3 regions of the Streptomyces sp. NPDC127108 genome follow, and region 1 is predicted to be linked to each of the others. Evidence: predicted binding sites of a transcription regulator. Region 1 holds the regulator's gene; each other region holds the start of a gene.

Evidence for each region. The regulator HrcA, encoded in region 1, represses chaperone genes, less so after heat shock. The targets are predictions, from matches to a motif close to TTNGCACTCNGNNNNNCNGAGTGCNAA.
Region 2: the regulator HrcA is predicted to act here: its motif matches at 5,678-5,704, upstream of groES (co-chaperone GroES).
Region 3: the regulator HrcA is predicted to act here: its motif matches at 5,024-5,050, upstream of groL (chaperonin GroEL).

Annotation. Positions count from the first base shown of each region.
Region 1 is NZ_JBHXTE010000045.1:43,382-50,984, reverse strand. Features, by position in the region: gene ACFVHO_RS31585 (S41 family peptidase) at 1-759, opposite strand, end outside; gene ACFVHO_RS31580 (hypothetical protein) at 805-1,422, opposite strand; gene ACFVHO_RS31575 (VOC family protein) at 1,624-2,025, opposite strand; gene ACFVHO_RS31570 (16S rRNA (uracil(1498)-N(3))-methyltransferase) at 2,048-2,797, opposite strand; gene ACFVHO_RS31565 (nitronate monooxygenase) at 2,794-3,867, opposite strand; gene dnaJ (molecular chaperone DnaJ) at 4,322-5,461, opposite strand; gene hrcA (heat-inducible transcriptional repressor HrcA) at 5,462-6,478, opposite strand; gene ACFVHO_RS31550 (MBL fold metallo-hydrolase) at 6,817-7,578, shown strand; gene ACFVHO_RS31545 (DUF3097 domain-containing protein) at 7,602-7,603, shown strand, end outside.
Region 2 is NZ_JBHXTE010000009.1:102,505-110,107, forward strand. Features, by position in the region: gene ACFVHO_RS09795 (LysR family transcriptional regulator) at 1-6, opposite strand, end outside; gene ACFVHO_RS09800 (MOSC domain-containing protein) at 87-764, shown strand; gene ACFVHO_RS09805 (multicopper oxidase family protein) at 924-2,450, shown strand; gene ACFVHO_RS09810 (SDR family NAD(P)-dependent oxidoreductase) at 2,470-3,243, shown strand; gene groL (chaperonin GroEL) at 3,463-5,085, opposite strand; gene groES (co-chaperone GroES) at 5,224-5,532, opposite strand; gene ACFVHO_RS09825 (polysaccharide deacetylase family protein) at 6,013-6,999, opposite strand; gene ACFVHO_RS09830 (methyltransferase domain-containing protein) at 7,082-7,603, shown strand, end outside.
Region 3 is NZ_JBHXTE010000019.1:65,752-73,354, reverse strand. Features, by position in the region: gene murQ (N-acetylmuramic acid 6-phosphate etherase) at 1-553, shown strand, start outside; gene ACFVHO_RS17790 (mannosyltransferase family protein) at 561-1,895, opposite strand; gene ACFVHO_RS17785 (hypothetical protein) at 2,000-2,548, opposite strand; gene ACFVHO_RS17780 (SigE family RNA polymerase sigma factor) at 2,541-3,038, opposite strand; gene groL (chaperonin GroEL) at 3,270-4,895, opposite strand; gene ACFVHO_RS17770 (cold-shock protein) at 5,247-5,450, opposite strand; gene ACFVHO_RS17765 (MoaD/ThiS family protein) at 5,871-6,146, opposite strand; gene thrC (threonine synthase) at 6,176-7,498, opposite strand; SAM riboswitch class I at 7,492-7,603, opposite strand, start outside.

The sequences.
Region 1 (7,603 bases):
GGTGTACGTCACGCGGGTGCCGTCGGTGGCGGCGTGCCGGGCGTAGAAGCTGTCGACGGGCGTGTGGCGGCGCAGGTCGGTGCCGTCGGGCAGCGAGGAGTACACGGCGCCGACGCCCTCGTGGTCACTGAGGAAGGCGACGCGGTCGCCGACCCACAGCGGGTACTCGATGTTCCCGTCGAGGTCGGCGTGCAGCCGTGCGAAGGCGGGCTCGGGGTCGCCCTCGTCGGCGCCGAGCCGGATCCACAACTTGCCCGCCGTGCCGCCCCGGTACCGCTTCCACCAGGCGGCCTCGCGCCCCATCGGCGCGGAGAGCAGCAGGACTTGACCCCCGGGGCCGTACGCGACGTCCCCGACGAGCCCGTACGGCAGCATCTCGGCGGGCCCGCCGTCGAGCGGCACCGCGCGCGCCCGGGTGCGGCGCAGCGAGGCCTCGCCCTGCGTGCTGACGGCGAGGACCCGCCCGTCGGGCGTCCAGCCGCGCACGGACGTCTTCCCGCTGCCCCAGTACGTCAGGCGCCGGGTGGGGCCGCCGGCCACGGGCGCGACGTACACCTCGGGGGTGCCTTCGCGCGTGGACGTCCACGCGACGGTGGTGCCGTCCGGGGAGATCCGTGGCTGGGTCACGGGTACGTTGTCGGCGCTGACCCGCCAGGCGCGGCCGCCGTCGAGGGGGGCGAGCCAGACGTCGTCCTCTGCGGTGAAGGCGATCAACTCGCCGCGCAGGTGCGGAAACCGGAGGTAGGCAGGCTGAGTCACACGGTCACCCTAAGCAGGCGTCGCGCGGGGCGGGGGCGTTTTGGATCACTTGCCCGGTTCCTCGTCGGGCTGTTCGGTCACGGTGACGGTGGCGGTGGGCCCGGGGTCGGGCTTCTCGTGCCCGGCATCGTCGTCGCCGTTTCCGTCGTTGTTGCCGTCGTTGTTGCCGTTGTTCCCGTCGTGGCCGTCGTCGTTGTTGCCGTCGTGGCCGTTGCCGTTGTTCCCGTCATGACCGTTGCCGTCATCGCCGCTGTCGTCGTTGGCTTGATCGTCGTTGCCGTCGTCGTCGGGCGTGTGGTCGCAGTTGCCCAGGGCGTCGACGCGGAACCACTCCTCGCTGCCGACCTTGGCGGTCAGATTCCCGCGGACGCAGGCGCCGTTGCGCACCTCCGTCACCCGGCCCTTGATGGTGATGACCTTGTCGTCGTCGGACTGGCCCCGGCAGTCGACCTCCGCCTCCCGCTGCTCGTCGGAGTCCGATGCCTTCCTGTCCTTGCCGACGAACGAGGCCGTGCAGGTCAGCCAGTCCACGTCGACGTGCTGCCGCTCCAGCTCCAGGGTGCCCATCTTGTCGGTGGTGATCGCGACGGCGGACGTGCTCATGTTGCCCTCGACGGGGTCGCACGCGGCGAGTCCCGCACCGGCGGCGACGGCGGCCGTCACGGCGACGAGGCCCCGCCGTGTCCGCCGCGTCCACCGGGAGCGCGGTAACGGTGATCGCGGTGTTCGCCTCAATGCCCCCATGAGCGGCAGGGTGCCACCACGGACGGCACGGCGGTAGACCGCTTGCGGTCAACTGTCCAGTTACCGCCCCTTGACCGAGGCCTCTTCACGGGTCCGCTCAGGGCCCCTTCCCGGGTCCGCTCAGGCGCGGTCCGTGCGCAGCAGCAGCCACTCCTGGAGCTCCACCAGGTTCCCCTCGGGATCCTTGAGGTGGGCCACCCGCATCCGGTCCGTCATGGGCGCGGGCCCGTGCGTCAGCTCGGCGCCGCGCTCGGTGATCCGCTCGCAGTACGCGTCCAGGTCGTCGACGCGCAGCACCACCAGGGAGCGGTGTCCGGTCGCCGACTCGGCCAGCTCGCCGAGTAGTTCGGCCATCACCGTCCGGTCCTGCAGGGCGATGCCCGCGGACCCCGTCGTGGGGCTGAACTTCTCGTACGGTCCGCTCGGAGCGCCCGACTGGGGCTTCAGGCCGAGCACGTCGGCGTAGAAGCGGTAGCAGGCGGGGAAGTCGGTGACGAGCAGGCGTACCTGGGCGAGTTCCACGGGGATGCCTTTCGGGCGGTGATCAGGACCAGCGTCCGGTCCGGCCGAGGAGGAGGGCCGTCGCGGCGGTGCCGGCGGTCGACGTGCGCAACACGCTGCGCCCGAGCCGGTAGGGCTTGGCACCCGCCTGCGCGAACGCCGCCAGCTCGTCCGGGGCGACGCCGCCCTCGGGGCCGACGACGAGCACGATCCGGCCGGTCGCGGGCAGTTCGGCGGTGGCCAGCGGCTCGCTGCCCTCCTCGTGCAGGACGGCGGCGAAGTCCGCGGCGGCCAGGAGCGCCGCGACCTGCTTGGTGGTGGCGAGCTCCGCGACTTCGGGGAAACGCACGCGGCGCGACTGCTTGCCCGCCTCGCGTGCCGTGGCCCGCCACTTGCCGAGCGCCTTCTGGCCGCGCTCGCCCTTCCACTGCGTGATGCAGCGGGACGCGGCCCAGGGGACGACGGCGTCCACACCGGTCTCCGTCATGGTCTCCACGGCGAGCTCGCCCCGGTCGCCCTTGGGCAGCGCCTGCACGACGGTGATCCCGGGCGTCTCCGCGCCCTCCTCGCGTACGCCGTCGGCGTCCAGGGACACCGTCAGGCGGTCCTTGCCCTCGGTGTCCGCGACGACGCCGTGCGCCCAGTGTCCGGCGCCGTCGGTGAGGACGACGTCCTCGCCCGCGCGCAGCCGCTTCACCGACACGGCGTGCCGCCCCTCGGGCCCGTCCAGGACGTACACGCTTCCCGGGGCCGCGCCCCGGAAGTCCTCGACGACGAAGACCGGCGCCGTCACACCGCACCCCGCGCGGTGAACGTCGCCTTCGCCTCGTCGAGTTCGGCGACCAGGACCTCCATCAGCTCCCCGGCGGGCAGCGCCCGCGCCAGGCGATGGCCCTGGCCCGCCCACAGCGCCATGGCCTGCGGGTCACCGGCCTTCGCGGCGGCCTTGCGGAGCCCGGCCGTCAGATAGTGGACCTGCGGGTACGCGGCCGGGGCGTACGGGCCGTGCTCGCGCATGAACCGGTTGACCAGGCCGCGCGCGGGGCGGCCCGAGAACGCCCGGGTCAGCTCGGTGTGCCCGAACAGCGGGTTCGTCATGGCCTGCTTGTGCAGTGGCTGCGCGCCCGACTCGGGCGTCACCAGGAACGCCGTGCCGAGCTGGGCGAAGTCCGCGCCCGCGGCGAGGACCGCGGCGATCTGGCCGCCGCGCATCAGGCCGCCCGCGGCGATCACGGGCAGCCGCACCGCCTCCCGTACCTGCGCGATCAGGCTGAGCAGGCCGATCCCGGAGCCGTCCGCCTCCGGGTTGTCGCGGTGCGTGCCCTGGTGGCCGCCCGCCTCGATGCCCTGGACGCAGACGGCGTCGGCGTCCGCCCGCTGGGCCGCGCGGGCCTCCTCGGGCGTGGTGACGGTGACGACCGTACGGGTGCCGACGCGGTCGAAGGCCTGGACGACCTCCCGGGTCGGGCAGCCGAACGTGAACGACACCAGCGGCACCGGGTCGTCGAGCAGGATCGCGAGCTTCGCTTCGTAGCCGTCGTCGCGCTTGCCCTCGGTGTCGCCGAGCTGCGTCTCGTACCAGGTGGCCTCGCCCGCGAGCTGATTGCGGTAGACCTCGACGGCCGCGGGATCGGCGTACTCCGGCTGCGGCATGAACAGGTTCACCCCGAACGGCCGCGCCGTCAGGCCCCTGACCTGTTTGATCTCCTGATACATCCCGTCGGCGGTCTTGTACCCGGCAGCCAGGCAGCCGAGCCCCCCGGCCTCGGCCACAGCGGCCACGAGCTGCGGGGTCGAGCCACCGCCCGCCATCGGGGCCTGCACGATCGGATAGCGACAGAGATCGGTGAACGCGGAGGACATACCGGCATCGTGCCACGTCTGGCGGGGGCGCCTTGTCCGGGGTCCTTCGGCTTTCCCGCCGTGGGGGCTTTCCTGCCCCGCCGCTCCGCGGCGGATACCTCCCACCCACCCACCCGTGACTGGAACATCACCGCGCCGCCGCCATGGCCACCTGCGCCACTCCCGCTACGGCGAGCCGAGCCGCCCGTGCTCCCGCACCGGGGCCGGGGAAGGACCCGGCCGCCCCTGTCCGTCCCACCCTGTGGGCAGCTGGGCCGCCAGGGGCGGCACGGGTGGGCACAGCCCCGGCCGACGGCGCTGTGACGACGAGGGAGGGGCACGGCCCCCGGCCGACGGGGCGCCACGAACGGAGGTGACCCGGCCGAGCCCCGGGCGCCGTCACCGCGCGGGGTGACCACGCAAAACGGCCCGGGACGAACGTGGAATCCACGCTCACCCCGGGCCGCTCAAGGCGCTAGCGCCCGTTGAACGCGTCCTTCAGGCGGGAGAAGAGGCCCTGCTGCCCGGGCTGGAACTGCCCGGTGGGCCGCTCCTCGCCCCGCAGCTGCGCGAGCTCCCGCAGCAATCGTTCCTGCTCGGGATCGAGCTTGGACGGCGTGAGCACCTCGACGTGCACGATGAGGTCACCGCGCCCCCCACCGCGCAGGTGGGTGACACCACGCCCGTGCAGCGGGATCGACTGCCCGGACTGCGTACCGGGCCGGATGTCGACCTCCTCCACACCGTCCAGCGTCTCGAGCGGCACCTTCGTGCCGAGCGCGGCCGCCGTCATCGGCAGCGTGACGGTGCAGTGCAGATCGTCCCCGCGCCGCTGGAACACGGCGTGGGGCAGCTCGTGGATCTCGACGTAGAGGTCACCTGCGGGGCCGCCGCCGGGGCCGACCTCGCCCTCGCCCGCGAGCTGGATCCGGGTGCCGTTGTCGACACCGGCCGGGATCTTCACGGTGAGCGTGCGCCGGGACCGGATCCGCCCGTCGCCCGCGCACTCGGGGCACGGCGTCGGCACGACGGTCCCGAAGCCCTGGCACTGCGGGCAGGGCCGCGAGGTCATGACCTGGCCGAGGAAGGACCGGGTGACCTGGGACACCTCGCCGCGGCCGCGGCACATGTCACAGGTCTGCGCGGAGGTGCCGGGCGCGGCCCCTTCGCCGGAACACGTCGTACAGACGACGGCCGTGTCGACCTGGATGTCCTTCGTGGTGCCGAAGGCCGCCTCTTCGAGGTCGATCTCCAGGCGGATCATGGCGTCCTGCCCGCGCCGGGTGCGCGAGCGCGGCCCGCGCTGCGACGCCGTGCCGAAGAACGCGTCCATGATGTCGGAGAAGTTGCCGAAGCCACCCGCTCCGAAGCCGCCCGCGCCACCGGCGCCGCCGGCCTGGGACAGCGGGTCCCCGCCGAGGTCGTAGACCTGCTTCTTCTGCGGGTCCGACAACACCTCGTACGCGGCGTTGATCTCCTTGAAGCGCTCTTGCGTCTTCGGATCGGGGTTGACGTCCGGGTGCAGCTCGCGTGCGAGCCGCCGGAAGGCCTTCTTGATGTCGTCCTGGGAAGCGTCGCGGCGCACGCCTAGTACGGCGTAGTAGTCCGTGGCCACTTACGACTCCGCCAGGATCTGTCCGACGTAACGTGCCACTGCGCGTACTGCTCCCATCGTTCCCGGATAGTCCATGCGGGTCGGTCCGACCACGCCCAGCTTGGCGACTGCCTCGCTCCCCGAACCGTAGCCGACGGAGACCACCGACGTGGAGCTGAGCCCCTCATGGGCGTTCTCGTGCCCGATCTTGACGGTCATGCCCGAATCCGTCGCCTCACCAAGCAACTTGAGGAGGACGACCTGCTCCTCCAGAGCCTCGAGGACCGGCCTGATGGTGAGGGGAAAGTCATGTCCGAAGCGGGTGAGATTGGCGGTGCCGCCGATCATCAGCCGCTCCTCGGTCTCCTCCACCAGCGTTTCGAGGAGGGTGGACAGGACCGTGGTCACCGTCCCCCGGTCGTCCTTGTCGAAGGATTCGGCCAGATCCTGCACCAGCTGCGGCACGTCCGAGAAGCGGCGGCCCGCGACCCGGCTGTTGAGCCGTGCCCGCAGATCCGCGAGCGACGTCTCGCCGAACGGCGCCGGGCAGTCGATCATGCGCTGCTCGACCCGCCCGGTGTCGGTGATGAGGACCAGCATCAGGCGGGCCGGGGCCAGCGAGAGCAGTTCCACGTGCCGCACCGTGGAGCGGGTCAGCGACGGATACTGCACCACCGCGACCTGCCGGGTCAGCTGCGCGAGCAGCCGCACCGTGCGGCCGACGACGTCGTCCAGGTCGACCGCGCCGTCCAGGAAGTTCTGGATCGCGCGCCGCTCCGGCGCCGTCATCGGCTTGACTCCCGCGAGCCGGTCCACGAACAGGCGGTACCCCTTGTCGGTCGGGATGCGCCCGGCGCTGGTGTGCGGCTGGGCGATGAACCCTTCCTCCTCAAGGGCGGCCATGTCGTTGCGGACCGTGGCCGGGGAGACGCCGAGGTGGTGGCGTTCGGTGAGCGCCTTGGAGCCGACGGGCTCCTCCGTGCCCACGTAGTCGTGGACGATGGCGCGCAGCACTTCCAGCCTGCGTTCACTGAGCATCGCGCACCTCCAGCTGCCGTCCCTCGCCCCGAGCCCCCGGTGGTGGCCCCTCGCCCTGGCACTCACCCCGGGCGAGTGCCAGCCTTCACCGAGTCAGTGTACGGCCGGTGGGTACAGGCCCGGCAAGGGCCGACCCCTTTGTCATGCCGACGGGTGCCGCCCTTGTCCTGCCTTGTCATGCCGGAGGGTGGCACCGTGTCATGCCTGAGGGTGGCACGGTCCGGCCGCACCGGAGGGCACCACCGTCCCACCGTCGCCCCTCCTCCCCACACCTCCCCGCATCTCCCCACACCCTCCCCCGCCCTGCCTCCGTGCCCCGTCGGCGTTAGCGTCACCCCATGGACACCTCCTCGCCCTCCCCCGCCCCCACCCCGGCCTGGGAGGAGGCTGGCTGGGAACGGCTCGCCGCCCGCGTGGGGCGGTGCAGGCTGCCCGTGTGGGACTGCACGGCCGGGCTCGTCGTCGGCACCGGCGCCGCCCTCATGATCGAGGCCGGATCCAGCCTGCGCGAGGGCTCCCGGCTGCGCGCCGACGCCCGGCGGCTGCTCGGTGGCGAGCGGCGCGTGACCCATCTCGCCCTCACCCACCCCCACTTCGACCACGTCCTCGGCGCCGCGGCGTTCGCGGGCGTCGAGGTGTTCGGCGCCGTCGGCCTCGACACCGTCCTGGACCACGACCGCGAGGGCCTGCGCGCCGACGCCGTCGCCCAGGGCCTCGACCCGGCCGCCGCGGCCGAGGCCGCCGACCTCCTGGTCCAGCCCCGCCACCTGGTGTGCGGCGAGTGGACCCTCGACCTCGGCGGGCTCCAGGTGCTGCTCGCCAACGTCGGCCCCGGGCACTCCGGCCACGACCTGGCCGTCCTCGTGCCGGGCGGCCCGGGCGAGCCCGAGGTCGTCTTCTGCGGTGATCTGGTCGAGGAGTCCGGCGAACCGCAGGCCGGTCCGGACGCGGCGCCCCGGCACTGGCCCGCCGCACTCGACCGGCTCCTCGACCTGGGCGGCCCGGACGCGCTGTACGTGCCCGGGCACGGGGCCGTCGTCGACGCCGCTTTCGTACGCCGCCAACGCGACGAGCTGGCCCGGCGGTTCGGTGTCGCCTGACGGCATGCCATAACGTCTGGCCCAT
Region 2 (7,603 bases), on a different contig from region 1:
GATCATGATCCGAGCATAAGCGACTCTTGGGTCAGCCTCCCAATAATGCGTGGCCGCTTTGAGGAGCGCTCGCTTAGCCTGGCCGTATGAAGCTTCTCTCCGTGAATGTGGGCCGGCCCAAGTCCGTCGACTACACCGAAGCGCCCGGCGGCCGCACCGGCATCGACAAGCAGCCCGTCGACGGGGCCGTCCGGGTGACCGCGCCCGGCCCCAAGGGCACCGGCGGCAGCGGCCTCACCGGAGACACCATCTGCGACCTGCGCCACCACGGCGGCAACGACCAGGCGGTGTACGCCTTCGCCCGCGAGGACCTCGACGCGTGGGAGCGGCTGCTCGGCCGGACGCTGCCCAACGGCGGCTTCGGCGAGAACCTCACGACGTCCGGTGTGGACGTGAACGGCGCGCTGATCGGCGAGCGCTGGCGCGTCGGCCCGGACCTGCTCCTGGAGGTGACGGCCTCGCGCATCCCGTGCCGCACGTTCCAGGGCCACGTGGGCGAGAAGGGCTGGGTACGGCGGTTCACGCAGGCCCTCCTTCCGGGCGCCTACCTGCGGGTCATCGAGCCGGGCGACATCCAGGCGGGCGACGCGGTCGAGGTAGTGCACCGCCCGGACCACGAGGTCACCGTCGCCCTGCAGTTCCGGGCCGTCACCACGGAGCGCGCGCTGCTGCCGTCGCTGCTCGCGGCCGGTGAGGCGCTGCACCCCGAGACGGTGAAGAAGGCACGCACATACGTGGAGAAGCAGGGCGCGCGGGAAACCTGAGCGGCACGAGCGGCGGCAGTCGCGGCCCCAGCGGCGGCCCGGCGGCATGGGGGAAGTCCCTGACAGGGGAAGTACCTAGGGGCGTAAGGGAGTTGAATCGGGGTCGGGTGGGGGCCGTCCCCGATACTCCGGGGCGGGCCGAGCCGCGAGTCTCGAATCATGTCCCGACTCACGAGCAGGCCACGTCTCAAGCGTGTCCTCATCATCCTCGGCAGCTTCGTCACCGTCGTCGCGCTGGCGCTCGGCGGCGGCATGCTGTGGCTGTGGCAGGACGCCGAGATCAGCACCGTCGGCAAGGAATCCTTCGACAACGCCCTGGCGATACCGCCGCTGGCGAAGTCCCGCCTGGACAAGGACGGCACCCGCGTCTTCGACCTGCGCATGCAGCGGGGCGAGAAGGAGTTCAAGGCCGGGCGCACCACGCCGACCTGGGGTTTCAACGGCGACCATCTGGGCCCGACCCTGCGTGCGAAGCGCGGCGAGAAGGTCCGCGTGCGGATACGCAACGGCCTTGACGAGGCGTCCACCGTCCACTGGCACGGCATGCACCTGCCCGCGCGGATGGACGGCGGCCCGCACCAGATGATCCGGCCCGGCGGCAGCTGGAGCCCGCACTGGAAGGTCGACCAGCCCGCGGCCACGCTCTGGTACCACCCGCATCCGCACGGGGCGACGGAGAAGCACGTGCAGCGCGGCCTCGCGGGCATGTTCCTCCTCGACGAAAAGCGCAGCGAACGCCTCGCCCTGCCGAAGAAGTACGGCGTCGACGACGTGCCCGTGATCGTGCAGGACGTGAGGTTCGACGGCGCGAAGTTCGACCACGGCCACAAGATGATGCGCAACGTCGGCTTCCTCGGCGACCGGACCATGGTCAACGGCACCCTCCAGCCGTACCAGGAGGTGGGCGACGAGCTCATACGCCTGCGGCTCCTGAACGCCTCGACGGCGCGTACGTACGACTTCGGCTTCTCGGACGACCGGGCCTTCTCCCTGGTCGGCACGGACGGCGGCGCCCTGGAGCGGCCGGCGCGGATGGAGCGGATACAGCTGTCGCCGGGTGAGCGCGCCGAGATCGTGGTGCGGATGCGGCCCGGCGAGAAGACCGTGCTGCGCAGCTTCGCGCAGGACAACTACGGGGGTGCCTGGCAGCAGCGGTTCAGCGGGGGCGACGACTCCTTCGACGTGCTCCAGCTGCGGGCGGCGAAGCGGCTGCGTCCTTCGCCCGCGCTGCCCTCGGAGCTGGGCGAGTTGGAGGTGCCGGACGGCGCGGGGGCGAGCCGGGCGCGGTTCTTCGACCTGAAGCAGTCCGGGATCAACGACCGGGCCATGCGGATGGACCGGATCGACGAGGTGGTGACGCGCGGCGCCACCGAGACCTGGACCGTGCGCAACAACAACGGCATGCCGCACAACTTCCATGTGCACGACGTGCAGTTCCGGGTCCTCGAGGTGAACGGCGACGCGCCCCCGCCCGAGCTGCGCGGCCCCAAGGACACGGTGTTCCTGCCGAACGGCACGACCATGAAGCTGGCCCTGCGCTTCACGGGCCCCGCCGACCCGAAGACGCCGTACATGTACCACTGCCATCTCCTGAGCCACGAGGACGGAGGAATGATGGGGCAGTTCGTGGTCGTCGAGAAGGGCCAGAAGGCGGGCAGGCCGTCCGGAGGGCACAGCGGGCACTGAGGCTCACTAGCCTTGGTCCATGACTACGGCTCTGATTACAGGATCGACCGCCGGCATCGGCGCCGCCTTCGCGCGGCGGCTCGCCGGTGACGGGCACAACCTGGTCCTGGTGGCGCGCGACACGAAGCGGCTGCGCGAGCAGGCGACCGAGCTGCACGACCGGCACGGCATCGAGGCGGAGGTCCTGACCGCCGACCTCGCCACGGAGGACGGCATCACGGCCGTCGAGGAGCGGCTCGCCCGTCGCCGTGACGGGGTCGACCTGCTGGTCAACAACGCCGGATTCGGCAACAAGGGCCGCTACTTGGAGGTGCCGCTCGCCGACGAGCTGACGATGCTGAAGGTGCACTGCGAGGCCGTGCTCCGGCTGACGTCGGCGGCGACGGGCGCGATGCGGGAGCGGGGCCGGGGCGGCGTCGTGAACGTCGCGTCGGTGGCGGCGTTCGTGCCGCGCGGGACGTACGGCGCGTCCAAGGCGTGGGTCGTGCAGTTCACGCAGGGCGCGGCCAAGGACCTGGCGGGCTCCGGGGTGCGGCTGATGGCGCTGTGCCCCGGCTTCGTCCGCACGGAGTTCCACGAGCGGGCGGGCATGGGCACGGACAACATCCCCAAGTGGATGTGGCTGGACGCGGACAAGCTGGTGGCCGCGGCCCTGACCGACCTGGCCCGCGGCAAGTCCCTCTCCATCCCGGACCCGCGCTACAAGACCCTGATGGGCGTGGTGAAGGTGACCCCGAGGGCACTGCTGGGCGGAGTGACATCGAGGACGGGCAGAAAGTACGGCCCGAAGTAGGCGCGCTCCGCAGGGGCCACGCCCCGTAGGAGAACGCCCCGTAGGAGGAGCGCCCCGTAGGGGCGCGGGGAACTGCGCGAGGACGGACCACGGCCCGCACCCGGCACCCCTGCGAAACCCGGCAGACGCGAACCCGGGACAGGCCGAGGCCCGGCATCCCGCGACGGGATGCCGGGCCTCGGACGGCGCCTGGATCGGCTACCGCGCAGAGCGCATCGCTCAGTGAGAGTGACCGTGGCCGTGACCGGCGTCAGCCTCTTCCTCGGCCGGCTTCTCGACGACCAGGGTCTCGGTCGTGAGCAGCAGGGAGGCGATGGAGGCGGCGTTCTCCAGGGCGGAGCGCGTCACCTTGACCGGGTCGATGACGCCGGCCTTGACCAGGTCGACGTACTCGCCGGTCGCGGCGTTGAAGCCGAAGCCCTTGTCCAGCTCCGCCACCTTGGTGGTGATGACGTAGCCCTCGAGGCCGGCGTTCTCGGCGATCCAGCGCAGCGGCTCGACGACGGCGCTGCGGACGACCGCGACACCGGTGGCCTCGTCGCCGGTCTTGTCGAGGTTGCCCTCGAGGACCTTGGCGGCGTGGACGAGCGCGGAGCCACCACCGGAGACGATGCCCTCCTCGACCGCGGCGCGGGTCGCGGAGATGGCGTCCTCCAGACGGTGCTTCTTCTCCTTCAGCTCCACCTCGGTGGCGGCGCCGACCTTGATGACGCACACGCCGCCGGCCAGCTTCGCGAGGCGCTCCTGGAGCTTCTCGCGGTCCCAGTCGGAGTCCGTGGCCTCGATCTCGGCCTTGATCTGGGCGACGCGGCCCTCGACGTCAGCGGAGTTGCCGCCGCCGTCGACGATGGTCGTGTCGTCCTTGGTGATGGTGACGCGGCGGGCGGAGCCGAGCACGTCCAGGCCGACCTGGTCGAGCTTGAGGCCGACCTCCTCGGCGATGACGGTGCCGCCCGTGAGGGTGGCCATGTCGCCGAGCATCGCCTTGCGGCGGTCGCCGAAGCCGGGGGCCTTCACCGCGACGGCGTTGAAGGTGCCGCGGATCTTGTTCACGACGAGGGTCGAAAGGGCCTCGCCCTCGACGTCCTCGGCGATGATCAGGAGCGGCTTGGAGGAGCCGGCCTGGATGACCTTCTCCAGGAGCGGCAGCAGGTCCTGGATGGAGGAGATCTTGCCCTGGTGGATCAGGATGTACGGGTCGTCGAGGACGGCCTCCATACGCTCCTGGTCGGACACCATGTACGGCGACAGGTAGCCCTTGTCGAAGGCCATGCCCTCGGTGAAGTCCAGCTCCAGACCGAAGGTGTTGGACTCCTCGACGGTGATGACACCGTCCTTGCCGACCTTGTCCATCGCCTCGGCGATGAGCTCGCCGACCTGCTGGTCCTGGGCGGAGAGCCCGGCCACGGCGGCGATGTCGGACTTGTCGTCGATCGGACGGGCGGTGGCGAGGAGGTCCTCGGAGACCGCCTTGACCGCGGCGTCGATGCCCTTCTTCAGGGCGGCCGGGGAGGCACCGGCGGCGACGTTGCGCAGGCCCTCCTTGACCAGGGCCTGGGCCAGCACCGTGGCGGTGGTGGTGCCGTCACCAGCGATGTCGTTGGTCTTGGTCGCCACCTCCTTCACGAGCTGGGCGCCGAGGTTCTCGTACGGGTCCTCGACCTCGACCTCACGGGCGATGGTGACGCCGTCGTTGGTGATGGTGGGGGCGCCGAACTTCTTGTCGATGACGACGTTGCGGCCCTTGGGGCCGATCGTCACCTTGACCGTGTCGGCAAGCTTGTTGACGCCGCGCTCGAGGGCGCGACGGGCGTCCTCGTCGAACTTCAGGATCTTCGCCATGGGAGCGTTTCAGCCCTCTCGAAAACTCGGGTGAACGAGCCGCGCCCCTCGCCGCCCGGCAATCAGCGGGGTGACCAGGGGCGCAGCGCAAGCAAATCTGCAGGTGAAGCAGGTGCAGCAGAGACGAAAGACGCTCGACTACTTCTCGATGATCGCGAGCACGTCGCGGGCCGAGAGGACGAGGTACTCGTCGCCGTTGTACTTCACCTCGGTGCCGCCGTACTTGCTGTAGAGCACGACGTCGCCGACCTTCACGTCGAGCGGCAGGCGCTCGCCGTTCTCGAAGCGGCCCGGGCCCACGGCGAGGACAGCCCCCTCCTGGGGCTTCTCCTTCGCGGTGTCCGGGATGACCAGGCCAGAGGCCGTGGTCTGCTCGGCGTCGAGCGGCTGGACCACGATGCGGTCCTCAAGCGGCTTGATGGCAACCTTGGAGCTGGCGGTCGTCACGATCCGACCTCCCCCTTCGGAGATCTCGCGGGGTTAACTGATCTGAGGTGGCGACCAGGTGGATCCGTCGTCGCGGGTGCCGGACCTGCCCGTCGCTGTTGGCACTCTCCAGTGGGGAGTGCCAGGCCCGAGACTAGGACGACGATTAGCACTCGGTCAAGCGGAGTGCCAATGCAGGCGGCGTTACGGGGGGTCGGGGCGGGGCGCCCGGGCCGGAACCCGGGCTCACGCCTTCGGACAACGTCCCGCCCGGGCGCAGGGTTCCGAGCGGTCCGGGCGGGCACCACTGCTCCGCCTGCGGCAGCTTTCGCGGGAGCTTCCGCGGAATCTTCTCGGCCGCCTTCCTGCCGAGGCGCTCGATCGGGTCGACCGACGGCGCGCAGCCAGTCAGCAGCAGGACGGGGGCGAGCACCCCCGCCGCGACCGCCGCCGCGACCGCCGTCCCCCGGGCCCGCGCGGGTCGGCCCCGCGCGGGCCGGTTCACAGGTAGTCCTCGAGGCGCGCCACGGCGTACCCCTTGGCCGTGACCGTCTTCAGGACCGTGCGGACCATGTCGGGCATGGTGCCCTTCCAGTCCTCGCGGCCGCGGAAGTGCGTGAGGATGATGTCGCCGGGGTGCAGGTCCTTGTCCCACTCGCGCCACTCCATGTGCCGGGCGAAGCCCTCGGAGGCCCACAGCGGCACCGCCTTCACGCCGCAGGACTTGGCGGCGCGCAGGGTGTCGCGGTTGTAGTTCCCGTACGGCGGCCGGAACAGCTCGGGCCGCTTGCCGTACCGCTTCTGGATGGTGTCCTGCATGCCGCAGATCTCCCGCCGCTGCCCCTCGTAGGAGAGCCCCGGCAGATAGCGGTGGTTGAGCGTGTGGTTGTTCAGTACGACGCCGCTCTTCTGCATCCGCTTGAAGTAGCCGTAGTCCTCCTTGACCAGGTAGTCGCTGAGGAATGCGGTGTACGGGATCTTCAGGTCGCGCATCATCCGCAGGAACGCCGGGTCCTTCTCGGCGCCGTCGTCGATCGTCAGGAAGACGACCTTGTCCTTGGTCGGGACGGTGGTGAACACCGGCGGCAACTGCGCCTGTCCCTCGACCTCGAAGCCCTTGCGGGTGGTGATGCGGGGCTTGACGGCGGGCGCGGGGGGCGCGGCCAGCGGGGTCCGCGCGAGCCCCCAGCGCTTGGCCGCCGCGGCCCGCGCGGCCTGCTTCGCGCGCAGCGCGTCGGCGTAGTCCCGCAGCGCCTGGGCGGGCGGGCCGAGGCGCGGCTGCTGGCCGTGCGCGCCGGAGCCGCCCCGCTCGTCCCCGTCGGCGGCGCAGCCTGAGGCGATCGCGGTGGCCACGACGGCGGTGCCGACGGCCAGGGCGGCCAGGCGCCCGTGCCCGCGCCCGCGCCGCCCCCGCACGCCGCCCTGCCCGCCCCGCCCGTCCCGCCCACCCTCTGAGGCAAATTGTTCGTTTTGTCGTACTAGTCGCATGGCGCCGCATCCTCGCAGCTCAGGCGCCCTGTACGGGGCCGACACCGCCGCCGTACGCGCACCTTCCACCGACTGGCCCACAATGGGCGACGTGAACGATCCGCTTGCCTCCTTCGCCGCGCTCCGCACCGCCGAGGGCCACGGCCTCCTCGACGCCGTACGCGACGTCGAACCGAGCCAGGAGCTGGCGGTGGCCACCCGGCTGCGCCGCGAGCACCCCGCCGAGCTGGTCTCCGCCGCGCTCGCGCAGGCGCGGCTGCGGCAGCGGGCGGTCGCCAAGTTCGGCGCGGCCGACGCCGCCCGCATGTACTTCACGCCGAACGGCGTCGAGCAGTCCACGCGCACGTCCGTGGCGACGCACCGCGCCCGCCGCCTCCAGGACCTCGGCGTCCGCTCCCTCGCCGACCTCTGCTGCGGCATCGGCGGCGACGCGATCGCCCTCGCGCGCGCCGGAATCGCCGTCCTCGCCGTCGACCGCGACCCGCTGACCTGCGCGGTCGCCCGCGCCAACGCCGAAGCGCTCGGTCTCGCCGACCTCATCGAGGTCCGCGAGGCGGACGTCACGGAGGTCGACACCTCCCCCTACGACGCCGTCTTCGTCGAC
Region 3 (7,603 bases), on a different contig from region 1:
CCTGGCCGCCGCGGACCTGGACGCGCTGGACCTCACCGCCGACGACACCGTGGTCGGCGTGTCCGCCTCCGGCCGCACGCCCTACGCCGTCGGAGCCGTCGAGCACGCCCGCGCCCGCGGCGCGCTCACCATCGGCCTGTCCTGCAACGCCGACAGCGCCCTCGCCGCGGCGGCCGAGCACGGCATCGAGGTCGTCGTCGGACCCGAACTCCTCACCGGCTCCACCCGGTTGAAGGCGGGCACGGCCCAGAAGCTCGTCCTCAACATGCTGTCGACGATCACGATGATCCGCCTCGGCAAGACCTACGGGAACCTGATGGTCGACGTGCGCGCCTCCAACGAGAAACTGCGCGCCCGCTCCCGCCGCATCGTCGCCCTCGCCACCGGCGCCTCCGACGAGGAGATCGAAGCGGCCCTCGCGGCCACCGACGGCGAGGTCAAGAACGCCATCCTCACCCTCCTCGGCTCCGTCGACGGCCCCACCGCCGCCCGCCTCCTCGACGAGTCCGACGGCCACCTCAGGGCGGCGCTCGACAACTCCCGTACCGCATGAACGGGAGTCAGCCCGTCCATCTCCCGGACAGGAACGTCACCGCGAACAGCGTGCTCAGCGGCGCGAGCACGCACAGCCCCGCGTACCCGCGCCACGGCGCCCTGAGGCTCCAGGCGGCCAGGCCCGTCCACAGCGGCCACCACAGGAGGGTCGCGCGGGGCACGGACGTGTACCAGTACGAGGTGCCGAGCGCCCACAGGTTGAGGGCGATGTACACCGCCTCGGGCCACCTCCGGCGCCACAGCAGCCAGCCGAGCAGGGCCAACCCGACGACCATGGCGGCCAGTTCGGCCTGGGACATCAGGGCGTACCCGGTGGAGTAGCGGCCGTCGAACCCCGCGTCCCAGGTGTTGCCCCAGGCCTCCCACGGCGGGTGGAAGGTGCGGTACCAGCCGCGCTCCTGGGCGTGCTTCCAGGCCATCCAGTCGCCGGTGCGGTCGTACAGGTACAGCGTGTACGCGAGGGCGGGCAGCGCGGGCAGCGTCAGCCAGGGCAGTCGGCGCCAGTCGCGGCGGCCGTCGCGGGCGAGCAGGAAGTCGACGGCCAGGGCGGCGGCCAGGAAGAGCCCGCTGACACGGGTCGCCGTGGCGCATGCGGCGAGGGTCGCCGCGAGCGGCCAGCGGCCCGACCGGGCGGCGAGCCAGGCGGGCAACGCGAAGGCGAGGAAGAGGGATTCGGAGTAGCCCGCGGCGAGGAAGACGGCGCAGGGCGACAGGAGCACGACGAGGACGGCACGCCGGGCGACGGCGTCCGCGCCCCCGAGCCGGACCTCCGCGCCCCCGCCCGTGCGCGACCCCGCACCCGCACCCAGGCCCAGGCCCCTGCCCGTGCCCGTGCCCGCGCCCCCGAGCCTGGCCACGCGGGCCAGCGCGAGCATCGCGACCGCGCCCGAGACCAACGAGATCAGCAGCCCGGCCGCCACCCAGTCCGGCACGACAAGGCGCACCGCCCGCAGCACCAGCGGGAACCCGGGGAAGAACGCCTCCTCGTTCTCGAAGCCGTCCGCGTACCCCGGCGCGGGCCCGAAGTAGCCGTACTCCGCTATGTGCCGGAAGTGCGTCCAGTCCCACTGCTCCCACACCGAGAGCAGCCCGGGCGCCTCCTTGGCACGGGAGTTCGCGGGAAACAGCCACCCCACGCAGTACCCGGTGATCAACAGCCCCACCCGCGTGCACACATACACCTGGAGCACGAAGCGGTCGGTGGCGTCGAGGCGCCCCGCGAGCCGCCGCAGCACCCCACGCCCACCGCCGGGCCGCCGCTCCCGCTCCCGCTCACGGACGTCGGGCCAGGGCGGGCGCGGGGAGGGCCGGGTGGCGGTGGTCGCCGGTGCCGCTGGCATGCGTGATCTCCGTTCGGGCGCGCGGAATCGCCCGGCGGCGCAGGGTGCGCCGCCGGTCGGTGGATGCTGCGGGGGTGCCGGTCAGGGGCGGGAGCCGACCGGGGTCAGTCGGGGCCGTCCGTCATGTCCGACGTCGGGGGCGGGGAGGTCCCGGCGCCCCGGTACGGAGTCTCGGTCGGGCCCTGGGTGCCGGTGGTCGGCGGCGCGGTGCCCTGGGGGTACGTCGGCGAGTGGCTCGGGTCGGCGTCGGCGGAACTGCCGGAGGTGCCGGTCGTGGCAGGCGGCGTGCTGGGGTCGGGCGCACCGGTGGTCTCGGTCGGTCCCGGCGACGACGAGGCGTCGGTGGGCCCGGAGGTGGGGTCGGGCACCGGGTCGCCGGAGGAGGGCGCGGGCAGCGGGTCGCGGGTGTCGGCCGGGGACACCCGCTCCTCGGACCCGGCGATCCCGGCGGCGACCGCGCCGCCCATCCCGCCGCACAGCAGCACGGCACTGGCCGCGAGCACGGCGAACCTGCGCCGCCGCACCCGCTCGCCGCGGGCCGTGACCACGGGCGCGGGCGCCGGGTCGCTGCCGCGCTCCGCCGCCGCGGCAAGGTCCCGGAGCGCGTCCGCCAGCGAATCGTCCAGCGGATCGTCGTGGTGGGCTTCAGTCACCGTGCGCCTCCTGGGTACGGGGGTCCTGCAAGCGGTCGGCGAGGGCGGCCCGCCCCCGGGACAGATGCGTCTTGACCGTGCCGGTGGACTGGCCCGTCTCCGCGGCGATCTGCTCCACCGACAGATCGCAGATGTAGTGCAGCGCCACCGTCCTGCGCTGCTGCGGGGAAAGACCCTTCAGCGCCTCGACGAGGACCACGGAACCGGGGTCGGGCGCGGCCGCGGGCGGCGCGCCGCCGTGCCGCTGCCAGGCCTGCTCGCTGCGCCGCCGCCCGTGCCACCGGCGCACGGCGAGCCGCCAGGCCACGGTGCGGATCCACGCCTCGGGCGCGGCCTCCTTCACCAGACGCCCGCGCCTGCTCCAGGCCCTGACGAACGCCTCCTGCACGACGTCCTGCGCCTCCTGCAGGTCGCCGAGCATCACATACAGCTGGCCGGTGAGCCGTCGGACCGCGTGGGCGTAGAACTCCTCGAACTCCTCAGCGGTCAATGACGTGCTCCCCATCTGGTCGGTACAACCTCTCTAGACCTGCGGGGGTGGGTTCGGTTGACACGGGGCGGGAGATTTTTTCGCCGGGAGGCTCCTGCCGGGGACGCCCCGGAGAAAGGGCCCGGCGACGCCCCGGAGAAAGACCCCGGGAACGCCCGAGGGCGGCACCCCCTGAGACAGGGAGTGCCGCCCTCGTTCGCGTACTGCGACGAACTGCCGATCCGCGAGGGATCAGAAGTCCATGTCACCGCCCGGCATGCCGCCCGGAGCGCCCGCAGCGGCGGCCTTCTCCGGCTTGTCGGCGATGACGGCCTCGGTGGTGAGGAACAGCGCGGCGATGGACGCGGCGTTCTGCAGGGCGGAACGCGTGACCTTCGCCGGGTCGATGATGCCCTCGGCGATCATGTCGACGTACTCGCCGTTCGCGGCGTTCAGGCCGTGACCGACGGTCAGGTTGCGCACCTTCTCCACGACGACGCCGCCCTCGAGGCCGGCGTTGACCGCGATCTGCTTCAGCGGGGCCTCCAGGGCCAGCTTCACAGCGGCGGCACCGGTGGCCTCGTCACCCTCGAGCTCGAGCTTCTCGAAGACCGAGGAAGCCTGCAGCAGGGCCACGCCACCACCGGCGACGATGCCCTCCTCGACGGCCGCCTTGGCGTTGCGCACGGCGTCCTCGATGCGGTGCTTGCGCTCCTTGAGCTCGACCTCGGTCGCGGCACCGGCCTTGATGACCGCGACACCGCCGGCGAGCTTCGCCAGGCGCTCCTGCAGCTTCTCGCGGTCGTAGTCGCTGTCCGAGTTCTCGATCTCGGCGCGGATCTGGTTGACCCGGCCCTGGACCTGGTCGCTCTCACCGGCGCCGTCGACGATGGTCGTCTCGTCCTTGGTGATGACGACCTTGCGGGCGCGGCCGAGCAGGTCGAGACCGGCGTTCTCCAGCTTGAGGCCGACCTCCTCGGAGATGACCGTGCCACCGGTGAGGATGGCGATGTCGCCGAGCATGGCCTTGCGGCGGTCGCCGAAGCCCGGGGCCTTGACGGCGACGGACTTGAAGGTGCCGCGGATCTTGTTGACGACCAGCGTGGACAGGGCCTCGCCCTCGACGTCCTCGGCGATGATCAGCAGCGGCTTGCCCGACTGCATGACCTTCTCCAGGAGCGGAAGGAGGTCCTTCACGTTGGAGATCTTGGAGTTGACGATCAGGATGTACGGGTCGTCGAGCGACGCCTCCATACGCTCCATGTCGGTGGCGAAGTACGCCGAGATGTAGCCCTTGTCGAAGCGCATACCCTCGGTGAGCTCCAGCTCCAGACCGAAGGTCTGGGACTCCTCGACGGTGATGACGCCTTCCTTGCCGACCTTGTCCATGGCCTCGGCGATGAGCTCGCCGATCTGGGTGTCGGCGGCGGAGATGGAGGCGGTGGAAGCGATCTGCTCCTTGGTCTCCACGTCCTTGGCCTGCTCGAGCAGGGCGCCGGAGACGGCCTCGACGGCCTTCTCGATGCCGCGCTTGAGGGCCATCGGGTTGGCGCCGGCCGCGACGTTGCGCAGGCCTTCCTTGACGAGCGCCTGGGCGAGGACGGTCGCGGTCGTCGTGCCGTCACCGGCGACGTCGTCCGTCTTCTTCGCGACCTCCTTGACCAGCTCGGCGCCGATCTTCTCGTACGGGTCCTCGAGCTCGATCTCCTTGGCGATGGACACACCATCGTTGGTGATCGTGGGGGCGCCCCACTTCTTCTCGAGGACGACGTTGCGACCCTTGGGGCCCAGGGTCACCTTGACGGCGTCGGCGAGCTGGTTCATGCCGCGCTCGAGGCCGCGCCGTGCCTCCTCGTCGAACGCGATGATCTTGGCCATGTGAAGTGGTCCTCCCGGACGGGGTGGAAAAGCAAACGGATCGTGCTGGTGCCCGCGACGGACGGCCTGCGCGCCGTGTGGTTCCTTGCCCCACCCGGCCTGCGGACCTCACCGACCCGATCCAAGTTCTGTCACTCTCACTCGTAGAGTGCTAACGCCAATGATTAGCACTCGACCCCCGCGAGTGCAAGGTCGCCCCCGGGTCTCGTACGAGGACTCGCCGCTCCCGCACGGGACCCCGCGCGCCCCGGGCGGAACTCCCCGATCTTGCAACGCCGAAGGGCCCGCGCCCCGTTCCCGGGGTGCGGGCCCTTCGTCTGCGTCGCGTCGGTGGCCGATCGCGTCAAGCCGCTAGACGGCGAGCTTGACCATGTCCGCCTGCGGACCCTTCTGGCCCTGCGAGATCTCGAACTCGACTCGCTGACCTTCTTCCAGGGTGCGGTAGCCGTCCATCTGGATCGCGCTGTAGTGGACGAATACATCCGCACCACCGTCGACCGCGATGAAGCCATATCCCTTCTCCGCGTTGAACCACTTGACGGTGCCCTGAGCCATGCCTAACTCCCCTATTACTGGCCCTTGCGCAGACCCGCACTTCGCGGACCCGGGTCAGACCTCACTCCCCATGGGTTGGGGGTGTGCGCCGGAACGCGTCGACCGCGGCTGAATGTATCTGTCCAACTGCCCTCTGCAACAGGTCAATCGGACGAGAATTCTGGGCACGCGCTATCGGAGATTTCCGGAGAATTCCATGGAATTCAGGGCAAGTCGGGCCCGACAAATGCCGCATAAGGTTCAAATAGGCAGGACACTTTGGCTACTTCTTGTCGGCTCCGCGGCCGACTTCGAATATGCGCGCGGCACTGCTTGCGCCGAGAGCGGCGCTCCATTCCCAACTGTACCGCGCTCAACCATACAGAATTGCCCCCTCCGCTTCTCTCGCGGAGGGGGCATTCCCGGTGACTCTGCGTGCGTTCAGCCGCCGGCGACGGCAGGAATGATCGAAACCCCGGCGCCGTCCGGCGTCACGGTCTCAAGGCCCTGCTCGAACCGCACGTCGTCGTCGTTCACGTACACGTTCACGAACCGCCGCAGCTTGCCCTGGTCGTCCAGGACCCGGGCGGCGATGCCGGTGTGGTTCTTCTCCAGATCGGCGATGACCTCACCGAGGGTGCCCCCCTCGGCGGCGACCTCGGCCTGACCGCCGGTGTAGGTGCGGAGAATGGTGGGGATGCGGACGTTGACACTCATGGGGATGCCTTTCTGGGGTGCCGGGAAGGTCAGCTGGCCAGGCCCGCGGCGCGGAACGCGTCGAGGCTCGGGCGGATCGTCGCGGTCGCCTGGGACGTCGCGGCGACCGCGTCAAGCGTCTTGAGCCCGTCTCCGGTGTTGAGCACGACGGTGGTGAGCGAGGGGTCGATGAGGCCCGCCTCGATCAGCTTCTTCGCGACGCCGACGGTCACCCCGCCCGCGGTCTCCGCGAAGATCCCCTCCGTGCGGGCGAGCAGCTTGATCGCGTCCACGACCTGCTCGTCGTTCACGTCCTCCACCGCCCCGCCGGTACGCCGCGCGATGTCGAGGACGTACGGACCGTCGGCCGGATTGCCGATGGCGAGCGACTTGGCGATGGTGTCCGGCTTCTGCGGCCGGACGACGTCGTGGCCCGCCTTGAACGCGGTGGACACCGGCGAGCAGCCCTCCGCCTGCGCCCCGAAGATCTTGTACGGCTTGTCCTCGACCAGACCGAGCGCGATCAGCTCCTTCAGACCCTTGTCGATCTTCGTGAGCTGGGACCCGGAGGCGATCGGGATCACGAGCTGGTCGGGAAGGACCCACCCCAACTGCTCGCAGATCTCGTACGCGAGGGTCTTGGAGCCCTCGCCGTAGTACGGCCGCAGGTTGACGTTGACGAAGCCCCAGCCCTCGCCCAGCGGGTCGCCGATCAGCTCGGAGCAGAAGCGGTTCACGTCGTCGTAGTTGCCCTCGATGCCGACGAGCTCGCCGCCGTACACCGCGGCCATGACGACCTTGCCCTGCTCCAGGTCGTGCGGGATGAACACGCAGGAGCGGAAGCCCGCGCGGGCGGCGGCGGCGCCGACGGCACCGGCGAGGTTGCCCGTGGAGGAGCAGGACAGCGTGGTGAAGCCGAAGGCGCGGGCGGCCTCGAGGGCCTGCGCGACGACGCGGTCCTTGAAGGAGTGCGTGGGGTTGCCCGAGTCGTCCTTGATGAACAACTTGCCCTGGTCGACGCCGAGTTCGGCGGCGAGGTTGTCGGCCTTGACGAGCTTGGTCCAGCCCGGGTTGAGGTTCGGCTTGTCGGCCACGTCGGCGGGGACGGGCAGCAGCGGGGCGTACCGCCAGATGTTGGCGGGGCCGGACTCGATCCGCTTGCGCAGGGCCTCCGGGTCGCCGAGGGGAAGGTCGTAGGCGACTTCGAGGGGGCCGAAACACTCGGCGCAGGCGAAGATGGGGCCCAGGTCGAAGCGGGTTCCGCACTCGCGGCAGGAGAGTCCGGAAGCGGGTCCGAGATCGACGGTGTCCGCGGCGGGGGCGGTGGTGGCGACAGTCTGCACAGCCATGGAGGCGAGGCCCTTTCTCCTCATCTTCCTCGCGGCGCATCTCGCCGCGAGACGGAATTGGCACCTTCCCGAGCCGGGAGCCTCGCGGCGCCGCGCTGGCGGCGGCTTACGAGACCGGCTGGAGGGTTG